DNA from 3 places in the Gordonia sp. NPDC127522 genome. Region 2 is predicted to be linked to each of the others. Evidence: predicted binding sites of a transcription regulator. Region 2 holds the regulator's gene; each other region holds the start of a gene.
What was found. The regulator LexA, encoded in region 2, represses DNA repair genes until DNA is damaged. The targets are predictions, from matches to a motif close to CGAACANNTGTTCG.

Region 1: ACFVHY_RS14300 (DUF222 domain-containing protein) is a predicted target of LexA. The motif match lies at 7,944-7,957, and genes of this name have one in related genera.
Region 3: ACFVHY_RS16490 (DUF222 domain-containing protein) is a predicted target of LexA. The motif match lies at 4,483-4,496, and genes of this name have one in related genera.

The regions. Positions count from the first base shown of each region.
Region 1 covers NZ_JBHXVK010000007.1:109,409-119,938, forward strand. The annotation lists gene ACFVHY_RS14275 (SRPBCC domain-containing protein) at 1-312, opposite strand, end outside; gene ACFVHY_RS14280 (oxygenase MpaB family protein) at 434-1,330, opposite strand; gene ACFVHY_RS14285 (TetR/AcrR family transcriptional regulator) at 1,471-2,043, shown strand; gene aroQ (type II 3-dehydroquinate dehydratase) at 2,168-2,626, opposite strand; gene ACFVHY_RS14295 (arabinosyltransferase domain-containing protein) at 2,762-6,190, shown strand; gene ACFVHY_RS14300 (DUF222 domain-containing protein) at 6,273-7,916, opposite strand; gene ACFVHY_RS14305 (arabinosyltransferase domain-containing protein) at 8,612-10,530, shown strand, end outside.
Region 2 covers NZ_JBHXVK010000003.1:285,050-295,579, forward strand. The annotation lists gene ACFVHY_RS08870 (fructose-specific PTS transporter subunit EIIC) at 1-235, opposite strand, end outside; gene pfkB (1-phosphofructokinase) at 311-1,276, opposite strand; gene ACFVHY_RS08880 (DeoR/GlpR family DNA-binding transcription regulator) at 1,273-2,043, opposite strand; gene ACFVHY_RS08885 (phosphoenolpyruvate--protein phosphotransferase) at 2,193-3,902, shown strand; gene lexA (transcriptional repressor LexA) at 3,880-4,584, opposite strand; gene ACFVHY_RS08895 (LysM peptidoglycan-binding domain-containing protein) at 4,809-5,339, shown strand; gene nrdR (transcriptional regulator NrdR) at 5,439-5,939, shown strand; gene hrpA (ATP-dependent RNA helicase HrpA) at 5,913-9,899, opposite strand; gene ACFVHY_RS08910 (aspartate aminotransferase family protein) at 9,982-10,530, shown strand, end outside.
Region 3 covers NZ_JBHXVK010000010.1:97,793-108,322, reverse strand. The annotation lists gene clpB (ATP-dependent chaperone ClpB) at 1-1,248, shown strand, start outside; gene ACFVHY_RS16500 (winged helix-turn-helix transcriptional regulator) at 1,315-1,662, opposite strand; gene ACFVHY_RS16495 (zinc-binding alcohol dehydrogenase family protein) at 1,740-2,741, shown strand; gene ACFVHY_RS16490 (DUF222 domain-containing protein) at 2,767-4,452, opposite strand; gene selB (selenocysteine-specific translation elongation factor) at 4,655-6,448, opposite strand; gene selA (L-seryl-tRNA(Sec) selenium transferase) at 6,459-7,778, opposite strand; tRNA gene ACFVHY_RS16475 (tRNA-Sec) at 7,833-7,927, opposite strand; gene ACFVHY_RS16470 (hypothetical protein) at 7,961-8,251, opposite strand; gene selD (selenide, water dikinase SelD) at 8,317-9,312, shown strand; gene nrfD (NrfD/PsrC family molybdoenzyme membrane anchor subunit) at 9,516-10,530, opposite strand, start outside.

The DNA of each region.
Region 1 (10,530 bases), on a different contig from region 2:
CTCGACGAGCGTCGAATCCGATTGCGGGTCAGCGGCATCAGCAAGCCATCGAAATGCCGCGTATCGCGGCTCGTCGAGTTCGACGGTGCGGAAGGTGAAGGCGCCGTGGACCGGGTCGTGGATGGTCGACAGGTCGCCGTCGCGTTCGATCCGGTGTTCGGTGATCGCCTTGTCATTGATGAACCATCCTGGTTCGCTGACCAGAGACCAGACCCGGTCGGCGGGTGCGTCGATCGAGATCTCGCGCTCGATCCGGTCGAACTCGGCTGTCGCCGAGGCGGTCACGTCGTGGGTTTTCGTGTTGTCACTCATCGTTGCTCCCTATGCTGCGGGTTTCTTACTGCAACCTAATGGTTGCACTAATGCCTCCCTGGCGCAACGATTCGGAGCGAACGAAGCGACCTCTCCGCGGATACGAGAGGCGCAGACCGGACTAACTTCCCGTCGACGCCGTTTGCTGCACAGGCTCGGGCGCGAGGTGTCGAACCGGGCAACCACCCGCGAACGTGCCCAGCCTCTCGATGTCGAAACCGTTCGGGTAGCTGCGAATTCGCTGCATCTCGGATACGTACTGCGGTGTGCGACGGGCCGGCAGTGCCGCCACGACCCGGGCACGCGCCTTGAGTCCACCGATCGACAGCAACCGCGCGGCACGTCCAGGCCGCCGGTAGCGGAACGACTCGAGCAACGCGTCATCCATCAGCGATCGGCTGAAGACATCGATCGCCGGCGCGAGCGGCTTGGGATAGAACGACGCGAGCAGACTCTTGGTGGCATCGGCAACACGGCGACCGCCCTCGTCGAAAGCGAAATGCTCACGTTCGTAGCCGTCCATCAGGGCCTCGAAAGCACGGTAGTTCTCCGGAATCTCTTTGATCCCCATGTGACGGCCCAGCGCCCGGTAGTAGTTCACCGAGGCGGTCACCTCGTCGTCGGTCAACTTCCGCCAGCCGTACTCGTCGATCCACCGCTTCGGGACGACCACGAACGTCGACAGGACGTAGCGCATGTCGTCGTTGGAGATGTCGTACATGCGATGCATCTGGTTGATGCGCCGAATCGCGGACTTGCCCCGACTGCTGTCGAATCCTTCCAGGAGCGGCACCTCCAATAGGAGCGAGGTGTCGTCGTAGCGCTTCTGGGTCTCGGCCGTGAACGCACGCGTCTCATCGAGCAACCGGCCGATGCTCGGTACTGCGTACGTGCGGAACAGCGCGAAGCTCAGCGCTTGGTTGATGTCCCATGGGAAGTCGAAGGTCGACAGGTTCCGGTAGATCTCGTGAAACCGTGTCTCCGGATCCAGCCCCCGGTTACGTGTCGCCTTACCCATCACATGTCCTCCTCGGTGAGTGCCACGTCACTGTAAGTCGACTTATAGAAATGTGCAAGGGGTCACATTCCGATGATGAGAGCCGCAAGCTGGCGTACACCCGGACGTCGATCTCGAGATTCGTGCAGCACACTGGACCGATGGTCACCGGCAAGAAAGCGAAGCCGTCGGAGTACACGCAACGGCGCTACCTCGACGCCGGCCTGGGCATCCTCACCGATCACGGCCATGCCGGGTTGAAGCTGGCGGCGATCTGCGAAGCGACCGGCACGACCACCGGGAGCTTCTATCACGCATTCGGCAACTGGGCCGAGTATCGATCCGCTCTCATCCGTCACTGGCGCGACGAACAGAGCCAGCGACTGATCGCCGGTGCTCGAGACATCGCCGACCCACGGGAGCGACTCGACGCCCTCACCGAGATCGGCCTGCGGCTACCGCACGCGACCGAGGCCGCGATCCGCGTGTGGGCCGCGCACGATCCCGAGGTGCTCGCCATTCAGCACACCGTCGACCGAGAGCGTCGAGACATCATCGCGGCCACCTACGACGAGGTGCTCCACAATCGCGAGGAGGCCGAGGAGTTCGCCACTGCGGCAATGTATCTACTGATCGGCTTCGAGAGCGGCACGCTTCATTCCCACCAGGCACTGGTCAGGGGTTTCCGCACGATCCTCGACCGCGCTCTCGAATCATCCGCCGAATCATCGTGACTCGACTCGCCTAGGCCCCACCCGCGATCAGTACGCGCACAGTCGACGAAATGCAGCGCACAGTCAACGAAGACGGCGCACAGTCGACGAGAAACGGCGCCCAGTCGACGACGCGCTCGGTGGGTCAGCCGATCAGATCGACGAGTCGGCGAATCGCGAATTCGTAACCGCGGATGCCGAAACCGGCGATCACCCCGGCGGCGATCGGCGACACATAGGAGTGGTGGCGGAATGACTCGCGCCGATGGACGTTGCTGATGTGCACCTCGAGCACGGGAACGTCGGGGACGACCAGCGCGTCCGCAAGCGCGACCGACGTGTGGGTCCATCCCCCGGGATTGATGACGATGCCGCTGATCTCACCGACGGATTCGTGGATCCAGTCGAGCATCTGCCCCTCGTGATTGGTCTGCGCGGCGCGCACCCCGAAACCGAGCTCGGCCGCGGTGCGCTCGGCCAGGTCGACCACGTCGGCGAGGGTGTCCGAGCCGTAGACGGCGGGCTCGCGGGTACCGAGGGTGTTCAGGTTGGGGCCGTTGAGCAGCAGGATCGGTAGACGGTCGGGCACCTCGGCGTCGGACATGGCGTTCACCATACTGGCCCTGACCTGGCGATCGGCGTTCCTGCGTCGCCGCGGCGCGGCCGTTGACATCCGCCCGTCGTGCCCGGACCGCCGCCGAGGGGGGGCGAGACATCCCAACGGCTACCATCTCTCTTTGTGCCAGCGCAGACCGTTCGACGAGCGAGGATCGTAGCCATCGTCACCGGTCTACTCGGATTCCTGCTCGCACTCGCGACTCCACTCATGCCGGTGTCGCAGCGAACGGCCGAGATCGACTGGCCGCAGAACGGTCAGATCGGTTCGGTGTCGGCCCCGCTGATCGGCTACACGCCCGTCGACCTCGACGTCTCGATTCCCTGCACTGCCGTGAACGACCTTCCGCCCGGCGGGTCGGTACTGCTGTCGACGACTCCCAAACAGGCACCGAAGTCCGGTGAGCGCGGCCTGTTCATCCGCAAGACCGGTGCTGCCGATGCGCCCCTGGACCGGCAGGGCGTCGAGGTGGTCATCCGCAACGTCTCGCTGGTGTCGGCGACGCTGCAGGACATGCGCGACCAGGGGTGCCGAGAGATCGTCGTGCACGCCGACTCCGACGCGGTGACCGCCGAATTCGTCGGCATGACGAGCGGCACCCAGAACGAGGACGGTGAGGACGAGCCCCTCGCCGGCACGACGGAAGACAAAGAAGCCTTCAAGTACTCGTCCGACCAGCGCCCCCAGGTGACCGGCCTCTTCACCGATCTCGCCGGGCCGGCGGCCGACATCGCGGGACTCGACGCCCACGTCACCATCGATTCGCGTTACAACACCGCGCCGACCATCTCGAAGTGGCTGGTCGTGATCGTCGGAGTGGCGTCGACGCTACTGGCTCTGTCCGCTCTGGCAGCACTGGACTCGACCGACGGCCGACGGCATCGTCGGATCTTCCCGGCACGGTGGTGGCGGCTCAATGCGCGCGACTATGTGGTGATCGGGGCGCTGATCGTGTGGCACATGATCGGGCCCAACACCTCCGACGACGGTTACCTCCTGACCATGTCGAGGGTGGCCCAGGACAGCGACTACACCGCGAACTACTTCCGCTGGTACGGCGCGCCCGAGGCGCCGTTCGGCTGGTACTACCAGGTCTTCGGACTGCTCAGCCACGTCTCGGTGGCCAGTCCGTGGATGCGTCTGCCAGCACTGTTGTGCGGAATCCTGGTGTGGCTCATCGTCAGTCACGAGGTTCTTCCCCGCCTGGGACGTGCCGCGCTGACCCGCCCGATGGTCGCCTGGACGGCGGCGTTCGCGTTCCTCGCGTGCTGGTTCCCCTTCAACAACGGCCTGCGGCCCGAACCGATCATCTGCCTGGGTGCCCTGCTGACCTGGTGTTCGGTCGAACGGGCCATCGCCACCGGTCGCATGTTGCCGGCCGCCGTCGCGTGCCTGATCGGAGCGTTCAGCATCGCCGCCGGCCCGACGGGCCTGCTCGCGGTGGCGGCACTGATCGCCGGCGCACGCCCGATGATCATGGCGCTCATCAAGCGAGCCCGCGTCGTCGCCGAACTGTCGTCCGCTGACACCGAATCCGCAGGATCGGCATCCGGCGATCCCGAGACCGCCGACCGCGATCGCAAGCGCTCGCTGCGATGGTCGTTCGTGGCGCTCATCGCGCCGATCCTCGCCGCCGGCACCTTCGTCGTCTTCGTCGTGTTCTCGAACCTGACCCTGCGGTCGTTCGTCGAGGCGTCGAGCATGAAGTCGGCGCTCGGGCCGTCGATGAGTTGGTACAACGAGATCGGTCGCTACTCGGCGCTCTTCGCCTTCTCCGCCGACGGTTCCATCGCCCGGCGGTTCGCGGTACTGGCCATGATCCTGGGCCTGGTCGTCTCGGCGGCGGTGCTGGTCCGCAAGAACCGCATCCCCGGCACCGCCATCGGCCCGACCCGCCGCATCGTCGCGATCACCTTCGCATCGCTGGTGTTCCTCATGTTCACGCCCACCAAGTGGACCCACCACTTCGGCGTCTTCGCCGGTATCGCGGCCGCCCTGGCCGCGATCGCGGCCATCGCCGCAAGCCAGCAGTCCATGCACTCGAGGCGAAACCGCACCCTGTTCTGCGCGCTCGTCCTGTTCATCGGCGGTCTCGCCTTCACCGCGCCGAACTCGTACTACTACTACTCCGCGTGGGGCATGCCGTGGGGCGTCGAGCAGGTCAGGATCGGTGGCATCATGCTCGGCAGCGTGCTGCTCTACGCCGCACTCGCCCTGCTGCTGGTAGCGCTGTGGTTCCATTTCCGCGAGCCGTTCACCGGGACCGATCCGCACGTCGAGGAATCCACCGGCGCCGACGCCGCGCATCAGCGGTGGTACCGACGACTGGTCGTCTCGATGGCGGCCGCCCCGCTGGCCTATCTGGCGATGGCGGTGGTCGTCTTCCAGATCGTCACCGCGATCTTCGCCGGAATCCACCAGAGCTCGTCGTACTCGGTACCCCGGTCCAACTTCGCCGCTGTCGCCGGCAACCCGTGCGGGATGGCCGACAAGGTCTGGGTGGAGTCCGACCCCGACCGCGACATGCTCCGCCCGGTCGACCCGACGCTGCCCAACCCTCTCGGCGGACCACCGCCCGCACCGGGCAGCGCGCCGTCCACCTCGGGATTCTTCCCCAACGGTGTGCCGACAGCACTCGAGTCGACGGCCAGCGAGGGGTCGCTGGGTGTCCTGTCCGGCGACGTCTGGCAGTCCCCCGACATCGTCAACTCCAACCCCGGCGGTACCGGCGGCGGTGAGATCGCCGAACCCGGGATCAACGGCAGCACCGCGGCTCTCCCGTTCTTCCTCGATCCCGCCTCGACGCCGGTCATGGGCAGCTACTCCAAGCTCGACCAGGTCCCGGCCCGCCTCACCTCCGGGTGGTACGCGCTACCGCCGGATTGGCGTGACCGTCCGCTGCTCACGATGTCGGTGGCCGGTGAGTACGACAACCCGAACGTGATGCTCGAGTACACCGCGGACCCGATCGGTCCCGACACCCGCGATGCGGACCTCGAGGCCGCCGGCGACACCGAGCTGATCGATCCCGGTCCACGGCCGTCGTGGCGCAACCTGCGCTACAACACCGACGAGTTGCCGTCCGACACCACCGCCGTGCGGATCGTCGCGACCGACGACAACCTCGCCGAGGACCGGTTCATCGTGCTCACCCCGCCGCGCATCCCGCAGATGGACACCCTGCAGGACGTCGTCGGCAGCACCGATCCGGTCCACATCGACTGGACCTCGGGTCTGGCGTTCCCGTGCCAGCGCCCGTTCACCCACGACGTCGGGGTCGCGGAGATCCCGAGGTGGCGCATCAAGCCGGGCTCGGATCTGGCAGCCGCGGTGTCGGCGTGGCAGAACCGCTTCGGCGGCGGTCCGCTCGGCTGGCTCGAGGTCTCCCAGCAGGCGACGGCGCTACCTACCTATCTGATGGCCGACATCGGACGCGACTGGGGCGCCCTCGAACGCTACGAACCGTACGGCGACGTCGGCACGCTTGCTGAGATCGAGACCGGCACCGCCACGCGGAGCGGACTGTGGAGTCCCGCGCCGCTGCGGCACTGACGGTTCGACGGCGCGCTGACGATTCGCGCACTGACGGTCCGCTCGTCTTGGTAGCGGTCGGCCCGGCGAGCTTGCTTTGCCGTCACCGATGGTCAGCGAGTATGCGTGCGAGTGCTGCTTCGACCGGGGTCAGCGGTGGGGTGGTGAGGTGCTCCGGCGGTGTTCGCGGATGGACGAGTTCTCGGTAGGCGAGTTCGAGACGGAGGCCGCGGTCGCCGTAGCCGACGGCGTCGGGGCGCGACCGGTTCGGGCGCGACTCATCGCCGGACCTGGTGGCAGGTCCGTGGATCTCGTTGCGCACGGTGTTGAGATGTTCTGCGAACCGCCGGGGTATGTCGGGTCGGCGGTTGAGGTGTTCGGGGTTGGGTGGCGCGCCGGGTTCGGCGTTGAGTCGCCAGAGGCAGCGGCCTTCGTCGGGGCCGGATCGGGCGATGCGGGTGGTGTATTGGCCGGGCTGGTCACCGACCATGCGGTTATGCCGCTGGCAGGCGGGGGCGAGGTCGTCGATGTCGGTGAGACCGCCCTTGGCCCAATCCTTCTGGGCGTGATGGAGTTCGACGTGGGTGGCGGGCTGATCACACCCGGGAGCCGAGCACACTTCACCGTCGGGTCGGGCGAAGGACACGAGTCGTTGTTCGCGGGTGGCGAGCCGTTTGCCGCGCCCGAAGTGCAGGGGGACGGCGGTGTGGTCTTTGAAGATCGCCAACCACGGCTGGACCTCACCGGCGAATCTGATGACGTCCTTGATGGGGAGCAGGGTTCCGGTGGCGGTGGTGGCGAGTCCGGCTTCGCGGACCAGGTCGGCGAGGTCGGCTTTGATGATCAGCTGCACGGGCAGCCCGCGGTGCGACGTGCCGAGTGCACCGTCGGCGAAACCCGCGGCCAGTGCGGCGTCGAGCGCGTCGTGATTGGTCTGGGCGAGGGTGCGGCCGTCGCGGTCGGCGGCGGTGGCCAGGGCGTCGGGGTCGGCGGCACCGGCCGGCCCGCTGGGCGAGGCGGGGTCGTCGGGGTTGTTGAGCCCGGGTTTGCCCCACACGGCGAACATCATCGTCAGCCGGGCGGCAAGTGCGGGGGTCAGCGTGCCGGAGATCTTGGCGGTGCCATCGGCTCGTTGTCGGCCGATCCACAGGCCGCGGCGTCGTTTCTGGTCGGTGTCGTCGGACAGTGTGCCGTCGGGATCGAGGTGTGCGAGCAGCCGCGCGCCGAGTTGGGTGATCTCGGCAGGGGTGTGGTCGGTGGCGATCTCGGCCATCTGTCGTTCGGCGGCGACCTTGATGTCGTGGTCGATGGTGCCGGGGATGCGGTCGAGGACGTCGAGGGCGGCTTGGACGTGGGCGGTGCCGACCTTGCCGTGTGCGAAAGCCTCGGCGAGGCAGGGGTGTTCGGGTGGGAGGAGTTCGCCGCCGAGGCTGGTTCGGTGGGTGGTGGCGTCCATTTGCTTACGGCGGCGCATCGGGTTCGAGACTCGTAGCCGGTGGGTCATGAATTGCATGAGGGTGCGGCAGCCGGCCTTGCGGGGCAGATCACGAGTCTCGACCTGATCGATCTGCCGGTCACCGGCGACGGTCAACCGCGCGATGGCGCGTTCGGTCTCCGCGGCCACCTCAGCGAGTTCGGCATCGGTACACGGCGACAGATCCACCGACTGCATTTCGTCGAGGATCGCGTGAAGCTCGGTCGCCAATTCGACGGCACGCGGTTGCGGCGTCGCGGACTCGTCAGGCATGGTCACCTCCCCCGAGAACCGTTGCTGCGAATGTACGTTCGAGTGTACACGAAAGACCGGCGGTCGGCAGCTCGAAATACGTTGTCCGACAGGATTTTTGCTACGCAGGGTCGCCACCGTCGATTGTCGGTGGTTGCTGGTAGTGTCCGCCCGCGGGCGAGAACTGTGCGGTCTTTGCAGTGCGGGACCCTTCGTGACGCGCCCTCCGCAAGCTCCGGCCGCTCCTCAGGGAACCGGGGCTGGCCTCGCCCTCCGCAAGCTCCGGCCGCTCCTCAGGAAACCGGGGCTGGCCTCGCCCTCCGCAAGCTCCGGACACTCCTCAGGGAGCAGGGGGTCGCCTCCGCAAGCTCCGGCCTTACGGCCGTCGTGGACCGAAAGAACTCGCTGTGCTCGGAGCGGACCAACCACTGCTCCCTGAGGAGGCCGGAGCCTGCGGAGGCCGTCACGAAGGGTCTTCGTGAGATGCGTCGCCAAACCCTTCGTGGCAGTGAGAATGGGTGTGGCTCGTCGACCTCGACGCGCTCCTTCTTCGCTTGCTCGGCCCGGCGGCTTGCGCTCCTCGCACCTCAGGGAGCAATGGTTGTGTCGTTCTTTCGGATCAGGGAGCAGGGGTACCGACGTTCACGCACCTCAACCTTCAGAGCCGCGGGGTGTGCCCTAGGTACCCCGGGGGACGTCGCTTACGATGAGGCACCGTGCCTGTGACAGCCCCGACCTCGCCTGAGGATTCCGTCGAACCGTCCTCGTCGGGGCCGGCATCGTCGGGACAAGGGACCAGGATTTCCGCGGGCACCGCCCGGTGGATCGCGATCGTGGCGGGGATCGCCGGCGTCGTGCTGTGTGCCCTCATCCCACTGCTTCCGGTCAAGGCCGTCGACGCCGGTTTCGAGTGGCCGGCCGGGCAGGACCTGAACGCCGACACCTCGTCGGTGATGGCGCCGCTCATCGCGCAGACCCCGCAGACCCTCGACGCGAGCTTCCCGTGCGCGACGCTGGCGTCGGCACCGAACGGCGTGGTCCTCGCCACGATGCCGACCAATGCGCCGCGCTCGAAGTCGTCGTCGCTGTGGGTCACCGCCACCGACGCCGCGGTCACCGTGACCTTCCGGAACAGTCTCGCTGCGACCGCGTCCCGCGCCGACCTGAGCCGATGCTCGGAACTGCGCGTCTTCTCCGCCCCCACCGGCCCGGGTGCGCAGTTCCTCGGGCTCGGCGAGTCGACGACCCTGCCGCCGGACCGGCGCCCGCAGGTCGACGGTATCTTCAGCAACCTGAGCCCGGCGCAGGCACGCACCGCCGCTGCTGACGGCCTGCGCGTGCAGGTGGCCATCGACAACCGGTACGAGTCGTCCCCTTCGATCCTCAAGATCATCGTGATGGTGCTCGCCGCGCTGTCGGTACTCGTCGCCGTCGTCGCGCTGGGACTGCTCGACCGCATCGGCGGGTACCACCGGCGGATCGGCGCGCGCACCCGCTCGTGGTGGCATTCACTGAAACCCCGGGCCAGCGACCTGGTCGTCACCGCAATCCTGCTGGTCTGGAGCGTCCTCGGGGCCGGTTCACCCGACGACGGTTACATCCTCAACATGGGCCGTACCGCCGACGGTTTCGGCTACCTCGCCAACTACTACCGCTTCTACGGCATCCCCGAAGCACCGTTCGACTGGTACTACAGCTTCCTCGCGGCGTGGTCGTCGGTCTCGCCGTCGGTGCTGTGGATGCACATCCCGCAACTCGTCGCCGGGCTCGTGTCATGGTTCGTCCTGAGCCGGGTGCTGCTGCCACGCCTCGGCCCCGCGGTGCGGCGCAGTTCGTGGGCGATCTGGGCGGGCGCCCTGACGTTCACCGCGTTCTGGTTGCCGTTCTGCAGCGGCCTGCGCAGCGAGGGGATCATCGTCCTCGGTTCGCTGCTGACCTGGTGGGCAGCGGAATACGCCATCGCGACCCGGCGGCTCCTGCCGGCAGCACTGGCCGCCCTCGTCGCGGGCTTCACCCTGGCGCTCGCCCCGCACGGCGTCGTCGGCGTGGCCATCCTGCTGGTGGCAGCCCGCTCACTGCTGCACATCCTCATCGATCGACGGAACCGGATGGACGGATCCCGCTGGGCGGCAACACTCGCCCTCCTCGCGCCGATCGCCGCCGCCGGCATGCTGGTCCTGATCGTGGTGTTCCGCGATCAAACCCTGGCCACCGTCCTCGAAGCGATCAAGCTGCGCTACTCGGTCGGGCCGGTCATCTCCTGGCACCAGGAGTTCCTGCGGTACTACTTCATCTCGGTCGTGACCGACGACGGCGCCCTCACCCGTCGCGTACCACTGCTCCTGCTGCTCGCCGGCCTGTTCGTCACGGTCGCGGTCATGTTGCGGCGCACGAGGATTCGCGGAGTAGACCCGGGTCCCGTCTGGCGTCTCATCGGCGCCGTCGGGGTCACCCTCCTCCTGTTCGCGTTCACGCCCACCAAGTGGACCATCCAGTTCGGCGTGCTCGCCGGGCTGGCGGCGGCGATCGCGGCGGCGGCCACCGTCGCCGTGGCCCAGTCGGCGGCCCGCTCGGCGCGAAACCTCACGGTCTTCGTCTCCGGACTGTTGTTCGCGATGGCCGCCGCGATGGCCGG
Region 2 (10,530 bases):
CGAGGCTGGCTGCGGTCACCGACGCGGTACGGGCGTGCGGGATGGCGATGCCGCCGGGAAGTCCGGTGGCGGACTTGGCTTCTCGGTCCAGTGCGGCCCGCGCGAGGTCGGCGGGATCGGTGGTCCGGCCGGCCGCGGCGAGGGCGTCGGCGAGCGTGGTGATGACGGCGGCGGGATCGCCGCCGGCGTCGACGTCGAGACTCACCGTCTGCGCGGTGATGATCTGCTCGGTCATGGGATGTCCTTCGGTGGAAAGGGTGGGGGTCGGTGCTGGATGGGGTCGGTGCGGGGACCCGCCCCGACGGTGCCGTCAGGTCATGCGCGCGGCTCCCGACAGTTCGGTCACCCGCACGCCGGGGAGGTCGAGGTGGTCGGGCGTGGGGGCCTGGGTGCCGGCGAGCGATGCGGCCGCCGCGCCGTACGCCACGGCCGACCGGAGGCATTCGGCGGGCGAGGCCCCGGTGCTCTGCGCGATGAGGTAGCCGGCCAGTGACGAGTCGCCGGCGCCGACGGTGCTGCGCGGGACGATCGGCGGCGGGGTCGCCGACCATACGCCGGATGCGGTGACCAACACGGCCCCGGCGGCGCCGAGGGTGGCGAGGACGTTGCCCCCGATCTGCTCGGCGATGGTCGCAGCGGCGTCGATGACCGGTCCGAGATCGTTGCGCGCGAGCGCTTCTCGGAGCTGACCGGGGTCGGCGCCGGTCAGTTCGGCGAGCTCGTCCTCGTTGGGCTTGATCAGGTCGACGCGACCGGTGACGCTGGCACGTAGGGGAGCGCCCGAGGTGTCCACCGCGACCCGGCAGCCGGCGAGGACGAGGTCGTCGGCGATCGAGCGGTACCAGTCGTCGGGGACGCCGGGAGGCAGCGACCCGCAGAGGGTGACCCACTGCGCGGAGCCGGCGTGCTCGCGGATCAGCCCGACGAGCGCCTCGCGATCCGGGCCCGTCAGGGCAACGCCGGGTGCGTTGATCTTGGTGGTCGTCCCGTCGGATTCGGCGATGGTGATGTTGGACCGGACCTCGCCGTCGACCGGCACGGCGTCGTAGGGGAGTGCGAGGTCGTCGAGTGCGGCCCGCAGCGGGTCGCCCGGCCGCGCCGGGAGCAGTGCGCGGGTGGTCAGGCCGGCGGCCGCGACGACCCGGGCCACGTTGACGCCCTTGCCGCCCGGCTCGGTGCGGACCACGCCGGCGCGCTGCACCTCGCCGCGGGCGAGCGGTGCGCCGAGTTCGAGGGTGCGGTCGAGACTCGGGTTGGCGGTGACGGTGACGATCATGCGATCACGACCTCGACGCCACGCGCGGACAGGGCCGCCGAATAGGCCGGGTCGATCCCGGAGTCGGTGATGAGGACGTCGACGTCGTCGAGTCCGGCGAAGGAGGTGAGGTCCTCGCGGTCCATCTTCGAGCTGTCGGCGAGGACCACGACCCGTTGCGCGGCCGCGACCATCGCCGCCTTGACCGCGGCCTCGTCGGGGTCGGGTGTCGACAACCCGTGGGTCTCGCTCAGACCGTTCGTCCCGATGAAGGCGGTGGTCACGCGCAGTCGGCGAAGCGCGTCCACGGTCTCGACGCCCACGGTCGCCTGGGTGAGACCGCGTACGCGTCCGCCGAGGGCATGGAGACCGTCGGGATGGGTGCCCGCGAGCAGGCCGGCGATGGGCAGGCTGTTGGTGAACAGGGTGAGCCTCCGATCGGGAGCGGTCGCCTCGGCCGCGCGGTACGTGGTGGTGCCGGCGTCGAAGAGCACGGAACCGCCGTCGGGCGGCAGGAATCGGATGGCCGCCCGGCCGATCGCGGTCTTCTGCTCGATCTGGCTCGACTCCCGTTCGTCGATCCCGAGCTCGCCGAGGGTGCGCATGATCTCGGCGCGCACGGCGCCGCCGTGGACCCGCTGGAGATGTCCGGCGCGTTCCAGTACCGCGAGATCGCGTCGGACGGTCTCGCTGGTGACGTCGAATTTCTCGGCGAGCGCGGCCACGGATGCCCGCCCCGCGAGGCGCACCTCGTCGACGATCGCCTGTTGTCTCTCCTCGGCGTACACACCGCTCCGATCTCCGGTTTCGACCACCCCGCTTGTTGAGGCGTGTGGGATTGGATGTTGTAGTAATTGTGTTTACGCCTGTTTGTGTTGACAAGTCAAGCACTTTTTGTAACGGTGGTCACATCGATAGTCGAGTGAGAGGCAAGACGATGGCGCAGATCCTGACGGGAACCCCGGTGGTCGGCGGGTTGGCCCACGGTCCCGCGCTGTGGCCGGGCGAGCGGCCCGACCACTCGCCGGAGAAGCTCGGCGTCGGTGTGGAGATCGCCGAGGAACGGCGCGCCGACGAGGTCACGCGCTTCGCCACCGCGGCCGGCGCCGTCGCCGCGCGGCTGCGCACGCGCGCGTCGCAGAACACCGGGGTGACGGCCGAGGTGCTCGCCGCGACGGCGGGCCTGGCCGAGGACCGCGGCTGGATCGGTGCAGCGACCGCGCTCATCGGCAAGGGCGCCCCCGCCGAGGCCGCCGCCGTCGCGGCCACCGAACAGTTCGCGGCGGTGTTCACCAAACTCGGCGGACTGATGGCCGAGCGGGTCACCGATCTCAACGACGTGCGCGACCGGGTCCTCGCCGAACTGCTCGGCCTACCCGAACCCGGTGTGCCCACTCCGGAGGTGCCGTCGGTCCTGCTCGCCGACGACCTCGCGCCGGCCGACACCGCGGGCCTCGACCCCACGAGCACCATCGCCCTCGTCACCCGCCTCGGCGGACCGACCAGTCACACCGCGATCATCGCGCGCCAGTTGGGGATCCCGTGCGTGGTGGCGGTGGCCGATCTGGACGAGATCGAGCCCGGCACAACCGTTCTCGTCGACGGCAGCGCCGGGCGGATCGAGGTGGAGCCCGATGCGGAGGCGGCCCGGGCGCGTGTCGACGAGGATCGGCGCCATGCCGCACTCGTCGCCGGCTGGGCCGGCCCGGGGCAGACCGCCGACGGGGTGGCCGTGGCGGTGCTCGCCAACGTCGCCGACGGGTCGTCGGCACGCGCCGCGGCCGGGTACCCCGTCGAGGGCGTCGGGCTCTTCCGCACCGAACTCGCGTTCCTCGAGCGTGCCGACGAGCCGTCGGTGGACGAGCAGGCCGCGATCTACCGGGAGGTGCTCGATGCGTTCGACGGGCAGAAGGTGGTCATCCGCACCCTCGACGCCGGGTCCGACAAACCGCTCCGGTTCGTGACCCATCCCGACGAATCGAACCCAGCGCTCGGCGTGCGGGGCGATCGGATCGCGCTGGCGCACCCCGAGATCCGCGCGCATCAGCTCGACGCGATCGCGCAGGCCGCGTCGGGGTCGGCCGTCGCGCCGTGGGTCATGGCGCCGATGATCGCCTCGCCGGCGGAGGCGCGCACCTTCGCCGCCGAGGTCCGCGGCCGTGGTCTGGTCGCCGGCGTGATGATCGAGGTGCCCGCGGCGGCGATCCTGGCCGAAGCCGTCCTCGCCGAGGTGGACTTCGTGTCCATCGGCACCAACGATCTGACCCAGTACACGATGGCGGCCGACCGGATGTCGGCCGATCTCGCCGGACTGACCGACCCGTGGCAACCGGCCGTGTTGAGCCTCATCGCGGGTGTCGCGGCGGCGGGCGCACGTCAGGGAAAGCCGGCCGGGGTGTGCGGCGAGGCCGCCGCCGATCCGAACCTCGCCTGCGTGCTCGTCGGTCTCGGGGTCACCTCGCTGTCCAGCGCGCCTGCTGCTGCCGCGGCCGTGGGGGCCCGGCTCGGTGAGGTGTCCGCGCCGGACTGCCGGGCCGCCGCCGAGGCAGCCCTGGCCACCTCGGATCCCGCCGCGGCGCGCGAGGCTGCCGCGGCGGTGCTCGACGGTTCGGTCGGTGGAGAGGTCAGACTCGCCGCATCACGGTGACGACCTTGCCCAGGATGACGGCATCGTTGCCCGGGATCGGATCGAACAGTTCGTTGTGCGGCATGAGCCAGACGTTGGGGCCCTGACGCTTGAAGGTCTTCACGGTGGCCTCGCCGTCGATCATGGCCGCGACGATGTCGCCGTTGTCGGCGACGTTCTGCTGCCGGACCACGACCCAGTCGCCGTCGCAGATCGCGGCGTCGATCATCGACTCGCCGACGACGCGCAACAGGAAGAGCGATCCCTCGCCGACCAGCTCACGGGGCAGCGGGAAGACGTCCTCGACGGCCTCCTCGGCCAGGATCGGACCGCCGGCCGCGATACGGCCGAGCACCGGCACGAAGGTCGGCTCGGGCAGCTGGCCGGCCGACGGGGTGTCCGGCGACGGGGTGTCACTCGGGGCGATGTTGACCGCACGGGGACGGTTCGCGTCACGCTTGAGCAGCCCCTTGCGTTCCAGCGTCCGCAACTGATGGGCCACCGACGACGTCGAGGCCAGGCCGACCTCGTCGCCGATCTCCCGGATGCTCGGCGGATAACCGCGCTCGCGCACCGAGCGGCGGATCACCTCCAGGACCCCGGCCTGTCGCGGGGTGAGTGAGGCCTCGGCGGCGGCGGCGTCGAACGGGGCCTCGTCGTCGGCGCCCCGCGCTCGGCCGCGCCTATCGCCGGTGTCACTCATGTTCGGTTCCTCTCGTCTTCGGAACGTGCTGGTAGATGGCTTGCGCCGGGTCCGAGCCTAGCGGAGTGCGACCGGCACCTCAAACATTTGTTCGATGTGTCGCGAGACTTTGTCGGGACGCCGTGCTACAAATTCGAACATCAGTGCATCGAACATCTGATCGATGTTCGAACACCGACCGCCACACCCGCACGATCCCAGACACTCGAACACCGGAGGGCACCATGCGCACCGCCACTCTCGTCGCTCCCGTCCGCACCGACCGTCCCGACGCCGTCCGGCCCCCCGCCGATCGGGTCCGGACCCGCGCCCCGCTGTCCGACGGCGGCCGCCCGGTCGACAACCGGCCGGCCGGCACCCGGCCGCGGGGTGCGTCGCCGGTGGCCCCGCGGGTGGCCGGCACCCACTGTGGCTCTCCGGTCGGGGTGCGCGCGCGTGGCCCGGTCGGGCCCGACGCGGCGGTGTTCCGTCGTCGTCGCCGCGCCGCGGTCGCCGTCCTCGCCGGCGTCGGGCTGGCATTCGTCGTCTGGGTGTTCGGTGTCGTCGGCCAGAACTACTCGGACTCGCTGACCCCGTCCGCCGTGAGTTCCGAGGTCGTCCACGTGCGCTCGGGGGACTCGCTCAGCTCGATCGCCGGGCGGGTGGCACCCGAGATGCCGCGCGAGGTCGTGATCGACGAGATCGTCGCGATGAACGATCTGGGCTCGAGCGCGCTGCAGGTGGGCCAGCCCCTGCTCACCCCCCGGTACCGCTGAGGCCGGGCGGTATCCTCGATGTCACAGGGGCCGGCCGACAAGCGGCGGGGCGCACGCTTCGGGTGCGTTCCAGCGTCCCGCGACCTGCGTGAGGACACAATGCGCTGCCCCTTCTGCAAGAACGACGACACCAAGGTCATCGACTCGCGTGTCGCAGATGAAGGGCAGGCCATCCGCCGCCGTCGCTCCTGTGTGGAGTGCGGTCGCCGGTTCTCGACCGTGGAGAGCGCCGTGCTCGCGGTGGTCAAACGCAACGGCGTGACCGAACCGTTCAGCCGGGAGAAGGTCATGCGCGGCGTGCGGCGAGCCTGTCAGGGCCGCCACGTCGCCGAGGACGCGCTCGCGCAACTCGCCCAGCAGGTCGAGGACACCGTGCGCGCCAGTGGATCGGCCGAGATCCCCAGCAACGAGGTCGGACTCGCCATCCTGGGCCCGCTCCGCGATCTCGACGAGGTGGCGTATCTTCGCTTCGCCTCGGTGTACCGGTCGTTCGACTCGGTGGAGGACTTCCAGCGCGAGATCGACGACCTGAAGGCGGCCTCGGGTTCCGGGAGCGCGCTCGCCGAACCCGTGTCAGCCGAGTCGGTCCAGAGCTCGTAGGACCCGTTTCTCCGACACCGGGAACGCGGTACCGAGACGCTGGGCGAACAGCCCCACGCGCAACTCCTCGACGAGCCACTGCGCCTCGTCGTCGACCACCGCCCGCCGGTGCTCGGGTACCTGTTCGAGGCGCTGGGCCCACCGTTCGACGACGCGATCGACGGCGGCCACCCCGGCCTTATCGCGTGCTGCGGACGCGGGTAGTGCCTCCAGACGTGCGTGCGCGCCGTCGAGATAGCGCGGCAGATTCTCCAGGTGGCGTCGCGCGGTGGCCGCCACGAATCCGTCGAACACGAGGTGGGCGACCTGTTCGGCGACGTCGTCGGCAGCCAGCGAACCGGCGTGCCGGTCGATCGCCGCCCGCAGCGGGGCCATCCGTTTGAGGGCCGCGACGGCCAGCGAGAAGTAGTCCGGTGCGGCCGCGGCGACCCGTGGCCGGATCCGTTCGAGCAGCGCCGAGAAGGACTGTGGTGAGCGAACCGCGGCGAGTTCTGCGTCGTCGATGTCGGCGACGGTGTCCCGGATGGCCCGTCGGGTGCAGTCGGCGAGCAGTGCCTCGGTGGTCGAGTACGGGCTCTGGCTCAGGGCGAGTCGTTCGACCGGACTCAGCGAGCCGGCGATCCGCTTGTGCAGCGGAGGTATCGCGAGGTCGAGGAGGGCGACGATCCCGCGTCGCCCGAGGCGGTCTCGTGTCTCGGGGCTCGCCGCATCGACGACGACGACGCCCCGCGCGTGGCCCTTCGCATCGGAGACCACGTCGATCGTCGGGTACCGGGTCAGCCGCTGCCCCGCGACATCAACCATGGTCTGCTCGGCGAGCGAGCCGATCCCGTCGGCGGTCCAGGTCCGATACAGGGTGCGCGCCACCGTCTTCGGCGCCGCGGGCGTTCCGGTCTGCTGGAGTTCGGGCAACGAGTCGGCGCGGGCGACGATCCGTCCGGAGTCGTCGGCCACCGCGAAATGCATGCGCAGGTGCGGCGGTATCCGGTCGGTGTCGAAATCGGCTGCGGTCACCCGCATCCCGGTGATCGCCGAGAGCTCGCGCGCCAGCCCGGTGGTGAGCGGCTCCGTGCGCGGGGTGAGCCGGCCGAGTGCGAGTTCGGCGAACCGCTGCGCGGGTGACATGCTCTTGCGCAGCTGTTTCGGCAGCGACTTGACCAGTGCGGTGGCCAGTTCGGCGCGCATGCCCGGGACCGACCAGTCGAAGCCGGCCGGTCGGACATGGGGGAGCAGTGCCTGCGGGATCACGACGGTGACGCCGTCGTCGGGTGCGCCCGGTTCGAACCGGTAGCGCAGTTCGAGTCGGGTGTCGCCCTGCTGCCAGGCGCCGGGATAGTCCGTCGGCGCGACGTCGGTGCCTCCGGTGACGTCCTCGGGACGCAGATCCAGCAGATCGGGTTCGGCCCGGCGGGCCTTCTTCCACCAGGCGTCGAAGTGCCGGGCGGAGGTGACGTCGGCCGGTAGCCGCTGATCGTAGAACTCGAGGAGCTGGTCCTCGGTGATCACCAGACCCCGGGTGCGCGTGCGGTTCTCGACGTCCGAGGCGGCCTCGAGAAGCTTGCGATTGCGGTCGAAGAAGGCGTGCTGCGTCCGCCAATCGCCCTCGACGAGAGCGTGCCGGATGAACAGCTCCCGCGAGACCACCGGGTCGATGGGGCCGTAGTCGACGCGCCGGCGGGCGACGAGCGGGACCCCGTAGAGGGTCACGCGCTCGTAGGCCATCGCCGCTCCGCGTTTCGCCGACCAATGCGGCTCGCTGTGGGTGCGCTTCACCAGATCCCCGGCGAGTTTCTCGGCCCACAGCGGATCGATCCCGGCGACGGTGTGGGCGAACAGCCGCGACGTCTCGAGAATTTCGGCCGCCATGATGAAGGCGGGCGGCTTCTTGGCGAGCGGAGAGGCGGGGAAGATCATCAGCGTGGTGTTGCGCGCACCGGTGAACTCGCGGCCCTCGGTGTTGCGGGCGGCGATGTTGCTGAGCAACCCGGACAGGATGGATCGGTGGACGGCGTCGGCGTCGAGTTCGGTGGGCGCGACCGACCAGTCGAGGTCCTTGACGATCTCGGTCAGCTGCCGATGGAGGTCCTGCCACTCCCGGATGCGCAGGAAGTGGAGGTACTCCCGTTCGCACATACGTCGAAAGCGGCTGCCGGACAACTCCTTGCGCTGTTCGCCGAGGTACCGCCACAGCTCCACGTAGGACAGGAAGTCCGACTGCGGGACGACGAAGCGCCGGTGCTGGGCGTCGGCGGCCTCACGGTGCTCGGCCGGCCGTTCCCGGGGATCGGGGAGCGACATCGCGGCGGCGATCACCAGAAGGTGGTCGAGACAACCCAGTTCGTGTCCGGCGATGAGCATGCGGGCGACCCGGGGATCGACCGGGATCCGCGACATCGACCGGCCGATCGGGGTCAGTCGCGGGGGCCCGCCCTCGCGCGGGACGGTGATGGTGCCGAGTTCGGTGAGAACACCCATACCGTCGCGGATCGCGCGGTCGTCGGGCGGCTGGACGAACGGGAACTCGGCGATCTCGCCCAGTTTCAGCGAGGTCATCTGGAGGATGACCGCCGCGAGGTTGGTGCGCAGGATCTCCGGGTCGGTGAAGGCCGGCCGGGAGTCGAAGTCGTTCTCGCTGTAGAGACGGATGCAGACGCCCGGGGCGACACGACCGCATCGACCGGCCCGCTGCCGGGCACTGGCCTGTGAGACCGGTTCGATGGGAAGACGATTGACCTTGGTCCTGGTCGAGTACCGACTGATACGGGCGGTGCCGGTGTCGATGACGTAGCGGATGCCGGGCACGGTCACCGACGTCTCGGCGACGTTGGTCGCCAGCACGATCCGGCGTCCGTCGGAGGGGGAGAACACCTTCTGCTGCTCGGCGATCGACAGCCGCGCATAGAGCGGGACGATCTCGGCCGTCGGTCCTTTCCCGCCACCGGTTCGTCGACGCAGCGCGTCTGCGGTCTCCCGGATGTCCCGTTCGGTGGGCAGGAACACGAGGATGTCACCGCGGCCACCGGCCCACAGTTCGTCGACGGCGGCGTCGATGCCCTGGATCTGGTCGAGGTCGGCATGTTCGCCGCCGCCGGCGTCGTCCCCGTCGTCGGGGCGTTCCTGCAGGCTCAGCGGTCGGTACCGGATCTCGACCGGATAGGTGCGTCCGGATACCTCGATGACCGGGACCGAGGTCGTCGGCGTGCTGAAATGCCGTGCGAAGCGCGCCGGTTCGATCGTCGCCGAGGTGATGATCACCTTCAGATCGGGGCGTCGGGGCAGCAGGCGGCGCAGATAGCCGAGAATGAAATCGATGTTGAGGCTGCGCTCGTGGGCCTCGTCGATGATGAGGGTGTCGTAGCGGCGCAGCATGGGGTCGGTGGCGATCTCGCGCAGCAGGATGCCGTCGGTCATGACCCGGACGAGGGTGTCGGCGCCCGACCGGTCGGTGAACCGGACGGAATAGCCCACCGCGTCGCCGAGTTCGGTGTCGGTCTCGTCGGCGATGCGCTTGGCGACCGAGCTCGCGGCGATGCGCCGCGGCTGGGTGTGCCCGATCGACCCGCGGATGCCACGCCCGAGTTCGAGGCAGATCTTGGGGAGCTGGGTGGTCTTGCCCGAGCCGGTCTCGCCCGCGATGACCACGACCTGGTGGTTGCGGATCGCCTCGGCGATCTCGTCGCGTGCTGCGGAGACGGGCAGTTCGTCGGGGAAGCGCAGAATCGGCACGCTCGCCCGGCGCCGGTCGAGACGGGCGCGTGCCTTGTCGACATCGGCGACGAGCTGCCGCCGCTTCGCGGCGTCCGGGCGCGCGGCGAGCCGGTCGATGCGACGACGCAACCGGTCGGCGTCGACGAGGCCCACGTCGTCGAGTGCGCGAAGCAGATCCGAGCGGGAGATGTCCGGTGCAGCGGTGTCCGGTGGAGACGGGGACGGGTCAGGTGACGAGGACGGGGCCGACATGATCACTCCAGGATATGGGGAAGCGCCGATGCCGGTTCACCCCAGTGGCCGCGCGGGCCGCGTGGACCGGCATCATGGGGCCATGGCTGATGGTTCGAGCACTGGTACTGGATCGTTGTGGCACGGTTTCGCCGACATGGGTGCGGTGACCGCCAGCGGGCCGTTCGTCGTGACCAGGGGAGAGGGTGCGTGGATCTTCGACCGCGACGGCAACTCCTACCTGGATGCGACCGCCGGACTGTGGTTCACCAACGTCGGGCACGGCCGCACCGAGATCGCCGACGCCGTCGCGCGTCAGCTCGGCACCCTCGCGCACTACTCCAACTTCGGTGACTTCGCGAGCGACGTCACCCTGCAGCTCGCCGAGGAGCTCGGCGCCATCGCGCCGGTACCCGGATCGAAGATCTTCTTCACCTCCGGCGGCAGCGACTCCATCGACACCGCGGTCAAACTCGCCCGCCGCTACTGGGTGGAGCAGGGCCGCGAATCCAAGCGGGTCGTCGTCAGCCGCACCAAGGCCTATCACGGGATGCATGCCGCGGGTACCTCCCTGGCGGGCATCCCGCTCAACCACGACGGCTACGGCGAACTCATGCACGACGTCCAGAACGTCGATTGGGACGACGCGAAG
Region 3 (10,530 bases), on a different contig from region 2:
GCGGCGTCGAAGGAGCGGCTCGAGAAGCTGCGCGCCGAACTCGCCGACCAGAAGGAGAAGCTCAACGAGCTCTCCGCCCGGTGGCAGTCGGAGAAGACCGCGATCGACGCGGTCCGAGACCTCAAGGAGGAGCTGGAAAGGCTTCGCGGCGAGGCTGATCGCGCGGAGCGCGACGGTGATCTCGGACGCGCCGCCGAGCTGCGGTACGGTCGCGTCCCCGGACTGGAGAAGGAACTCGAGGCCGCGATCGAGAAGACCGGCACGGATCCGTCTCAGGATGTGATGCTGCAGGAGGAGGTCGGACCCGACGACGTGGCCCAGGTCGTGTCGGCGTGGACCGGAATCCCGGCCGGACGCATGCTCGAAGGCGAGACCGCCAAGCTGCTGCGCATGGAAGAGGAACTGGGACAACGGGTCATCGGCCAGAAGGACGCGGTGCAGGCGGTGTCCGACGCGGTGCGTCGTGCCCGCGCGGGCGTCGCGGACCCGAACCGGCCGCTCGGCTCGTTCATGTTCCTCGGCCCCACCGGCGTCGGCAAGACCGAACTCGCCAAGGCGCTTGCCGAGTTCCTGTTCGACGACGAGCGGGCGATGGTCCGCATCGACATGAGCGAGTACGGCGAGAAGCACAGCGTGGCACGGCTCGTCGGTGCTCCGCCCGGCTACGTCGGGTACGAGGCCGGCGGTCAGCTGACCGAGGCGGTGCGGCGTCGTCCGTACACGGTGGTCCTGTTCGACGAGATCGAGAAGGCCCACCCGGACGTGTTCGACGTGCTGCTGCAGGTGCTGGACGAAGGTCGCCTGACCGACGGCCAGGGCCGGACGGTGGACTTCCGCAACACCATCCTGATCCTCACCTCGAACCTCGGTGCGGGTGGCGACAAGGATCACGTGATGATGGCGGTGCGGTCGGCGTTCAAGCCAGAGTTCATCAACCGTCTCGACGACGTGGTGATCTTCGACGCCCTGAGCCCGGAGGAACTGGTGTCGATCGTCGACATCCAGCTCGGCCAGCTCAAGAAGCGCCTGGCGCAGCGTCGCCTCGACCTCGAGGTGTCGACCAAGGCCAAGGAATGGCTGGGCGCACGCGGATTCGACCCGCTGTACGGTGCTCGCCCGCTGCGCCGGCTGGTGCAGCAGGCCATCGGTGACCAGCTCGCCAAGCAACTGCTCGCCGGAGACATCCGCGACGGGGACGTGGTGCCGGTCAACGTCAGTGCTGACGGCGAATCGTTGGTACTCGGCTGAGTTCGTGAATGACAAGTGAATGACAAGGGACCCATCCTTCGGGATGGGTCCCTTTGTCTGCGTCGGCTACGGATGTGGGAAGCGGTCGAGGTTGTCCTCTACCCACAGGCGCAATGCGTCCAGCGGCCCGGCGGCGTCCAGCCCGAGTTCCGTCAGTTCGTATTCGACGTGCAGCGGGACCGCCGGATAGACGGTACGGGTGAGCATCCCGGCTGTCTCCAACCGACGCAGAGTCGCCGTGAGGACTTTGGGGCTGATCCCGTCCAGCCGCACGCGGAGCTCTCCGAACCGCATCGGTCGATCGCGTAGGGCGCCGATGACGAGGGCGCTCCACTTGTCGGCGAGAAGATCGAGCATCCCTCGGCAGGGACACGATGCAGAGTAGGCGTCTCCGCGATGGGACTGCAGCGACATGGCGTCAACCTCTATGCTTTCCGAAGGATACTAGGACACCTTGTGGGTAACTGGGGTCGTCGAGATACCTTAGCGCCATGACCCGAGAGATGACAGCCCTGGTTGTGGCCGCCGCGGACTCCGTCGAGGACCCGAGCGCGTTCGCCGAGACGACAATGCCGGTGCCGACCCCCCGTCCGCACGATCTCCTCGTCGAGGTCCGCGCGGTCTCGGTCAACCCGGTGGACACCAAAGTGCGTGCAGGCCTGCGTGACTCCGATCCCCCGAGGGTTCTGGGATTCGACGCGGCGGGAATTGTCGTCGGGATCGGCGACGAGGTGTCGAGGTTTGCCGTTGGGGACGAGGTCTACTACGCCGGTTCGATCGATCGGCCGGGAACGAATGCCGAGTTCCACCTGGTCGATGAGCGGATCGTCGGACGCAAACCGTCGTCCCTCGACTTCGGCGCGGCTGCCGCACTGCCGTTGACCACGATCACTGCCTGGGAGTCGTTGTTCGAGAAGCTGCGGGTCGATTCCGCGGACTCGGGAACGATCGTCGTGGTGGCGGGTGCCGGGGGCGTCGGCTCGATGGTCATACAGTTGGTCCGGACCCTGACTGATCTCACCGTGATCGCAACCGCCTCACGGCCTGAGTCGCAGGAATGGGCGCGAGGGCTCGGGGCCCACCACGTCGTCGACCCGAGACGCCTGCGCGAGGACGTGCGGTCGTGCGCCCCGGGCGGAGTGGATTACATCTTCTCACCCCACTCGGACGGGAATGTCGAGTCCTATGCCGACATCATGGGCGTACACGGTCAGGTCGTCGCCATCGACGAACCGGAAGGTCTCGATACCCTCCCGCTGAAAGACAAGAGCCAGAGCTGGCACTGGGAGTTGATGTTCTCCAAGCCGTTGTTCGCACCGGAAGACGACTCGCAACACCAGATCCTCGGCCGGGTCGCCGAACTCGTCGACGCCGGCAAGATTCGCAGCACTGTCAACCGCGAACTGGCTGGCTTCACAATCGACAATCTTCGTACAGCGCACCAGGTTTCCGAATCCGGAGGGGCGATCGGCAAGGTGGTCCTCACGCGCTGACCACTGCGGACGAGCAGGCGGACCCTCACCAGGTGGCGAGTAACTCCATGAGGTGCGCTTCGACGAGGGAGGGCCGGGGTGTGCGTGGTCCGGGTCGTGGTGGCCGGTAGTCGATGACGTGGCTGGTTGTCAACCACGATCGGCGCGCTTGATCGCCGGGCCCCCTGCTCCCTGAGGAGTGCCCGGAGCTTGCGGAGGGCGCGTCACGAAGGGTCCGGCGACCGCGCCTGCCAAACCCTCGGGTGGTCGGTCCGTGGATCTCGTTGCGCACGGTGTTCAGATGTTCTGCGAACCGCCGGGGTATGTCGGGTCGGCGGTTGAGGTGTTCGGGGTTGGGTGGCGCGCCGGGTTCGGCGTTGAGTCGCCAGGCGCAGCGGCCTTCGTCGGGTCCGTCGCGGACCACCCGGGTGGTGTATTGGCCGGGTTGGTCGCCGACCATGCGGTTGTGGCGTGGACAGGCGGGTGCGAGGTCGTCGATGTCGGTGAGACCGCCCTTGGCCCAGTCCTTGTGGGCGTGATGGAGTTCGACGTGGGTGGCGGGTTGGTCGCAGCCGGGTGCCGAGCACACTTCCCCGTCGGGGCGGGCGAAGGAGACGAGTCGTTGTTCGCGGGTGGCGAGGCGTCTGCCCCGCCCGAAGTACAGCGGGACGGTGGTGGCGTCTTTGAAGATCGCCAGCCATGGCTGGATGTCGGCGGCCATGGCGATGAGGTCGGGGATGGGGAGCAGGGTGCCGGTGGCGGTAGTCGCCAGTCCGGCTTCGCGGATCAGGTCGTTGAGGTCGGCTTTGATGATCAGTTGGACGGGTAGTCCGCGGTGCGAGGTTCCCAGTGTTCCGTCGGCGAAGCCGGCGGCCAGTGCGGCGTCGAGGGCGTCGTGATTGGTCTGGGCGAGGGTGCGGCCGTCGCGGTCGGCTGCCGAGGCCAGGGCGTCGGGGTCGGCGGTGCCGGCCGGCCCTTGGGGCGACTGTGGGTCGTCGGGGTTGTTGAGTCCGGGTTTGCCCCACACGGCGAACATCATGGTCAGCCGGGCGGCGAGTGCGGGGGTCAGTGTGCCGGAGATTTTGGCGGTGCCGTCGGCTCGTTGTCGGCCGATCCACAGGCCGCGGCGTCGTTTCTGGTCGGTGTCGTCGGTCAGGGTGCCGTCGGGGTCGAGGTGTGCGAGCAGGCGGGCACCGAGTTGGGTGATGTCGGCGGGGGTGTGTGCTTCGGCGATGTCGGCCATCTGTCGTTCGGCGGCGACCTTCACATCGTGGTCGACGGCGGCCGGGATGCGGTCGAGGACGTCGAGGGCGGCCTGTACGTGTGCGGTACCGACCGCGCCTTGTGCGAAAGCTTCAGCGAGGCAGGGGTGTTCGGGTGGGAGGACCTCGCCGCCGAGGCTGGTGCGGTGGGCGGTGGCGTCCATTTGCTTACGGCGGCGCATCGGGTTCGAGACTCGTAGCCGGTGGGTCATGAATTGCATGAGGGTGCGGCAGCCCGCTTTGCGGGGCAGGTCGCGGGCGACGGCCTGATCGATCTGCCGGTCACCGGCAACGGTGAGTCGCGCGATGGCGCGTTCGGTGGCAGAAGTGACTTCGATCAGTTCTTCGTCGGTGCACGAGGACAAGTCGACGGTCTGTAGTTCGTCGAGGTTCGCGTGTAGTTCGGCGACGAGTTCGGCCGCGCGGGACACGGGCGCGCCGTGGTCGGCGAGTGGTGTGGTGCTGGGCATGACGGTCACCTCCCCCGAAAACCGGTGTTGCGAATGTAGGTTCGAGTGTACACCAATCCAGACGTATGACAAGGCCAAACATACTGCTGTGCAATGCTATTCGCTGATGTCGACTTGTCGGTGTCGTGTGGTAGGGGCCTCGGACGGAAGCTCTTCCCTGGATTCACGCGGCGACCTGTCCGACAGGGCCACCGCCCGTGGCTCAGCGCACGACCTCGCGATGCCCGGCGTCGAGGCGGCGGGTCCAATGACGGCCGTCGAGGTGCTCCAGTAGCGGAATCACCACGCGCCGAGTGGTTCCGAGCGCTTGGCGGGCGGTGCTGGTGGTGAACGGCTGATCGAGCGAGGCGAGGGTGCGCATCGCCAGGGCGGGGGCAGTCGGCAACAGCACGACGCCGTCGCGCAAACGGAGAATTCGGCCCGTGCGTTCGGCGGCGGCGAGCTCTCGGGCGCCCAGGCCGAGTGCGGTGAGGTCATCGGCCTCGGGTGCACGGAACGGGTGGTCGGTGAGCCGGCGCTCCAGTGCGCTGACCGCGTCGTCTGCATCACCCAGGGAGGGCTTGTGACCCGGAACGGCCAGATGCCCGTCGGACGACGACAGCCCAGCGTCCGAGACTACGGTCGCCAGCAGCGTCGTGTCCGGAAGGCCGAGCAGGGCAGGTACGCCGGACGCGGAGAGCCCCGCCGACAATGGATCTCGGTCGTGGAGATCGACAACGGCGGCGCGGAGACGCTCGGCCCATGCCGCGAGGGAGGATTCGGCGACCCACCATTCGCCGATCACTCGTACGCCGTGGGGAGTGGGCTCGGCGTCGTCGACGAGGCCCAGGCGAGCCAGATCGGTGACGCGCATCGCGCCGCGCCGATGCACTTCTTCGGCGGCCCCGGCGCCGTCGGACATGGCCGCCAGCGAGGCCGCGCGTCGTGTTGCGTCGCCGCGCCGGGTCAGTGCCGGGGGATCGGGGTGCAACACGACGCCGCCGCCGACGATACGTCGGCCGGGATCGCGCAGGACCAGCCGATCGCCCCGTGACATCGGCATGGCGCGCGCGAGCGTCACGCGCGCGTGGTCACCGTCGAAGGGGCGCAACCGGACCGGTAGCGCCGCTGTGCCGATGTGCGCGACGAGGTGTTCCGGTGCCTCCTCGAAGGACATGCCGCTCACGCGCCGGACATCGGCGACTGCGGAGGTGTGCCAGGCTCCGGGCGTCACGAGTGCGTCGCCACGCGAGACGTCGTCGACGCCGGCGCCGCGCAGATTGATCGCGACTCGGCTGACCGGGCCGGCGGTGGTGAGAGTCGCACCCTCGCTCTGCAGTCCACGGACATCGAGTCGTCGGCGGCCGTCAACCGTGACCAGGTCCAGGGTGTCGCCGACCGCGACGGTCCCGGCGGCCAGGGTGCCGGTGACGACGGTGCCGGCGCCGGTTCGGGTGAAGACCCGGTCGATCCAGAACCGGACACGACCCGCGGTCGGCGGCGGTGATGTCCGGGCCAGGACGGCGTCGAGCCGGGTGCGCAATTCGTCGATACCGGAGCCGTCGGTCGCCGATGTCACGACCGCCGGCGCATCGGCAAGGCCTGTGCGGCTGAGGTGATCACGCGACAGATCGATCACTTCGCGAACGCGGTCGGGCGAGGCCCGGTCGGCTCGGGTGATGACCAGTAGGCCGTACTCGATGCCGAGGCCGGCGACGGCGTCACGATGGTCGTCGGACTGGGCGCTCCATCCCTCGTCCGCGGCGACGACGAACAGGACGACGGGCGCCGGGCCCAGGCCGGCCAGCATGTTCGGGATGAACCGCTCGTGGCCGGGGACGTCGACGAAGGCCACGTCGGCACCGGAAGGCAGTGTGGTCCAGGCGAAGCCGAGGTCGATCGTCAGCCCGCGGCGTCGTTCCTCTTCCCATCGGTCCGGCTCGATCCCGGTCAGAGCACGCACCAGTGTGGACTTCCCGTGGTCCACGTGTCCGGCGGTGGCCACCACGTACTTCACGAGCACGACTTCACGACGCGTCCAGAGCCTGTCGGATCGCGGCGAGTACCTGCGCGTCGTCGGCCTCGGGAACGCAGCGCAGGTCCACGAGACAGGCATCGTCGTGAACGCGGGGCAGGACTGCCGGATCGCCGAGGCGTAGACGAGCGGCCGTCGCGACCGGGAGCCGCACCGCCCACCCGGGCAGCGGCACGCCGGGTGCGCCACCGCCACCCACCCGTCCGTCATGGGCGACGACCGGGAATCCGACTGCCGCGCCGACGGATTCGGTACGCATGCGAAGTCTGTCGGAATCGGCGTGGAGGTACTCCCAGACGGGAGGTCGTGGGCCGCCCACGGTCGCCTCCATCGCGGCCAGTGCCAGCTTGTCCGCGCGAACCGCCCGTGCGAGAGGGTGTTTCGCGAGGCGCTGAACCAGCGCCGCATCGCCGAGGAGAAGTCCGGCCTGCGGTCCGCCCAGGAGCTTGTCGCCGCTGGCGATGACGAGGTCGGCACCGGATTCGAGTGACGTGGCGGCGTCGGGTTCGTCGGGCAGCAGCGGGTCGGGCTGCAGGAGTCCGCTGCCGATGTCGGCGACGACGGGCACGCCGTGCGCCCGGGCGAGGTCGCGCAACTCGGACAGCGAGGTCTCGCTGGTGAAACCCTCGACCCGGAAGTTGCTCGGATGCACCTTGAGGATCGCTCCGACGTCGTCGTCATCGGTGAGTGCGTCGGCGTAGTCGCGCGCGTGGGTGCGGTTGGTGGTGCCGACCTCATGCAGCCGGGCACCTGTCGACGCGATCAGTTCGGTGAGCCGGAAACCTGCGCCGATCTCGATCATCTCGCCACGACTGATGACGACTGCACGCCCGGCCGCCAGCGCGGTCGTCGCCAGTACCAGTGCGGCCGCACCGTTGTTGACCATCAGAGCGTCTTCCGCTGCGGGACAGGCTCGTAGGAGAGCGGCGCGGGTGGCCGCCCCGCGCTTCGACCGGGTGCCGGACTCGAGATCGAGTTCCACGTCGACGTAACCCGACGCTGCGCCGACGGCGTCGAGCGCCGCGGGCGACAGCGGTGCCCGCCCGAGGTTCGTGTGCACGACGACCCCGGTGGCGTTGAGCACGGGGCGAGACGACGACGCATACGACGCGCTCACCGACTCGACGACGATCCGCTCGACGTCATCCGGTAGCGTCTCGCCGCGGCGGGCCGCGTCCTGAGTCTGTCGGATGATGTGGCGAATCGCGTTGTCGCCCAGTCGTGCTCGCGCCGCGGACACCGCGGGCAGGGCCAACAGTGCGTCGGTCCGCGGGATCCGGCGGCGCGGATCGGTGACGGGGGGCTTCGACACGGCTCCTCGCTTCGCTCGTCACCGGCTGAGCCGGCGGGGGTCACGGTCGACCCCTGGCGGAGGCGGACGGGAATCGAACCCGCCAGGCCGAGATACTCGACCTCCTCGGTTTTGAAGACCGGGGAGCCCACCAGGACCCATACGCCTCCATGCGGTCCCAACCTATCCGACGTGCGGCCGGGTCAGTCCTGCCGGTGTGGCCAGTTGCCCTCGGTGATGAGTTCCTCGAAGTGGCGGATCAGCTTCGGGTTGAGATCGTCGTCGACGGCGCGCTCAAAGTCGCCGTCCCAGTTCGCGAACCACTCCTCATCGCGCTTCATCAGGAAGATCGGCCAGCCGTGGGTGATGTCGAGTTCGTCGGCGTAGAGGTCGGTCGACCCGTCCTCTCGCATGTACCAGTAGTCGTGACCGGATTCCCAGAACGCCTGCAGCTCGCCGGCCGTGACGTAGTACTCGCCGTCTGCTTGCCTCATGTGCCCGATGGTAGCGATCGCCGGAGGGCCGTATCGGCGATTGCCGGAGGGCTACCCTCGACACGGTGACAGTGCGAAGCGAGACAGCCATCCGACTGACCGGTTACGCCCACGGCGGTGGATGCGCGTGCAAGATCCCGCCGGGTGAGCTCGAGCAGGCGGTCGCGGGACTCACCGGCCAGGTCGGAGAGGACATCATCGTCGGGCTCGACGACGGCGACGACGCCGCGGCGGTGCGTATCCGCGACGACCTCGCGGTGTTGTCCACCGCCGACTTCTTCACCCCGGTCGTCGACGATCCGTACGACTGGGGCCGCATCGCCGCGGCCAACGCGCTGTCGGACATCTACGCCATGGGCGGCACCCCCGTCGTCGCGATCAACCTGGTCGGGTGGCCGCGGGAGGTGCTGCCGATGGAGCTGATGACCGAGGTGCTGCGCGGCGGTCTCGACGTCGGGGCGCAGGCCGCCTGTCCGGTGATCGGCGGGCACACCATCGACGATCCGGAACCCAAGTACGGCATGGCGGTGACCGGGGTGGCCGAACCCGACCGGTTGTTGCGCAACGACGCGGCCGAGCCGGGGTTGCCCATCACGCTGACCAAGCCGATCGGCGTCGGGCTGTTGAACAATCGGCACAAGCAGACCGGCGAGGTGTTCGACGAGGCGATCGCCCTGATGACGACGCTCAATCGCGATGCGTCGATTGCTGCGGTCGCGGCCGGCGTCCGTGCGGCGACCGACGTGACCGGCTTCGGTCTGCTCGGGCATCTGCACAAACTGTGCCGCGCGTCGGGCGTCGGCGCCGTAGTCGACCGCGCTGCGGTGCCCGCGGTCGACGGCGCGGCGCAGGCCCTGCGCGACGGGTTCGTGTCGGGGGGTACCCGCCGCAACCTGGACTGGGTACGGCCGCACCTCACGGTCGATTCCGGTGTCGCCGAGGACGACCTGTTGTTCCTCGCGGACGCACAGACCTCAGGCGGGCTGCTCGTGGTCGGCGAGGTCCCGGGCTATCCGGTGATCGGCGAGACGGTGGCGGGGACGGGTATCCGTGTTCGCTGACTCGGTTGCGAAGACCCTTCGTGACGCGCCCTCCGCAAGCTCCGGGCGCTCCTCAGGGAGCGGGGGTGGGCCCTTGCCCTCCGCAAGCTCCGGGCCCTCCTCAGGGAGCGGGGGCCTTGCCCTCCGCAAGCTCCGGCCTCCTCAGGGAGCGGAGGGTGGCGCTTGCGTTCAGGGAGCGGAGGGGTAGCGCTTGCGCGGTGGGCTCAGGGCGCGGGCGGCCCGGTGGTGATCGAGTCGTCGGTGATTCCGGCCGCGCGACGGGCCGCGAGGCGGCGCTTCTGCGGTTCGATCGTGTAGCGGGGGTTCTTGGCCGACTCGATGCCGGCGTCGAAGACGCCGAATCGCGTGCAGGCCGACGCGGCGAGCAGGGCGAGTCCCGAGACGACCGCCAGGGGGCGGGAGCGACCGCTGAGCAACGCGCCCACTCCGCCGGCGACGGCGAGTCGCTCGCTCCAGCGCAGCAGGGTGCCGGCCTTCCCGTGGTGGAGCGGTTCGGCGGCGACCGGGTCCATCCGTCGCTCCGTGAGTCGCATCGCCGCGAGGTCGCCGACCACCCCCAGCACCGCGAGCGTCCGTGCCGGCCCGGCCTGACCGACCGGCGTGGTGACCAGCGCCAGCCCGCTCGACGCCAGGCTCGCGGAACCGACGAACACGAACGGCAGGTCCCGGTGCATCGCGTTCCAGGTCGGCACGGCGGTGTCGGAGAGCAGCACCGCGGTGTACACCGCGAGCGGCGGACCCGCCAGACCGGCGGCCAGCCCGGCGGGGGCCTCGACGGCGCGCAACACCGGACGAAGCGGGCCGAGCGGCAGCCGCGCACCGGTCATCCGGTCGACTTCGGCGACCGCCGCGACGCCGAGTGCCCCGCTGAACGCCGACAGGATCCAGGAACCGACGCTCATCGGCGACGTCACCTTGAACGTGCGCAACATGTTGTAGAACCGGTCCGGCCGTCCGAGATCGGCGACGAGCGCGATCCCGCCCAGACCCACGGCACCCAGACCGCCGAGGCGGGCGTTGCGGCGCAACGCGTCCCGCCCGGTGAGCTGGGCCCCGGCGGCCAGGACGCCGGAGCCGCCGGCGACACCGCCGAGAAACAGGTAGGCGGCGACCTTCTCGTCCCAGGGTGGCGGCTTGACGACGGGATGCCCGTAATACGAGGTGAATTCGGCGTCGGGCACCATCGACATCTCGCGGTTGCCCTCGCCTTGCCCGAAA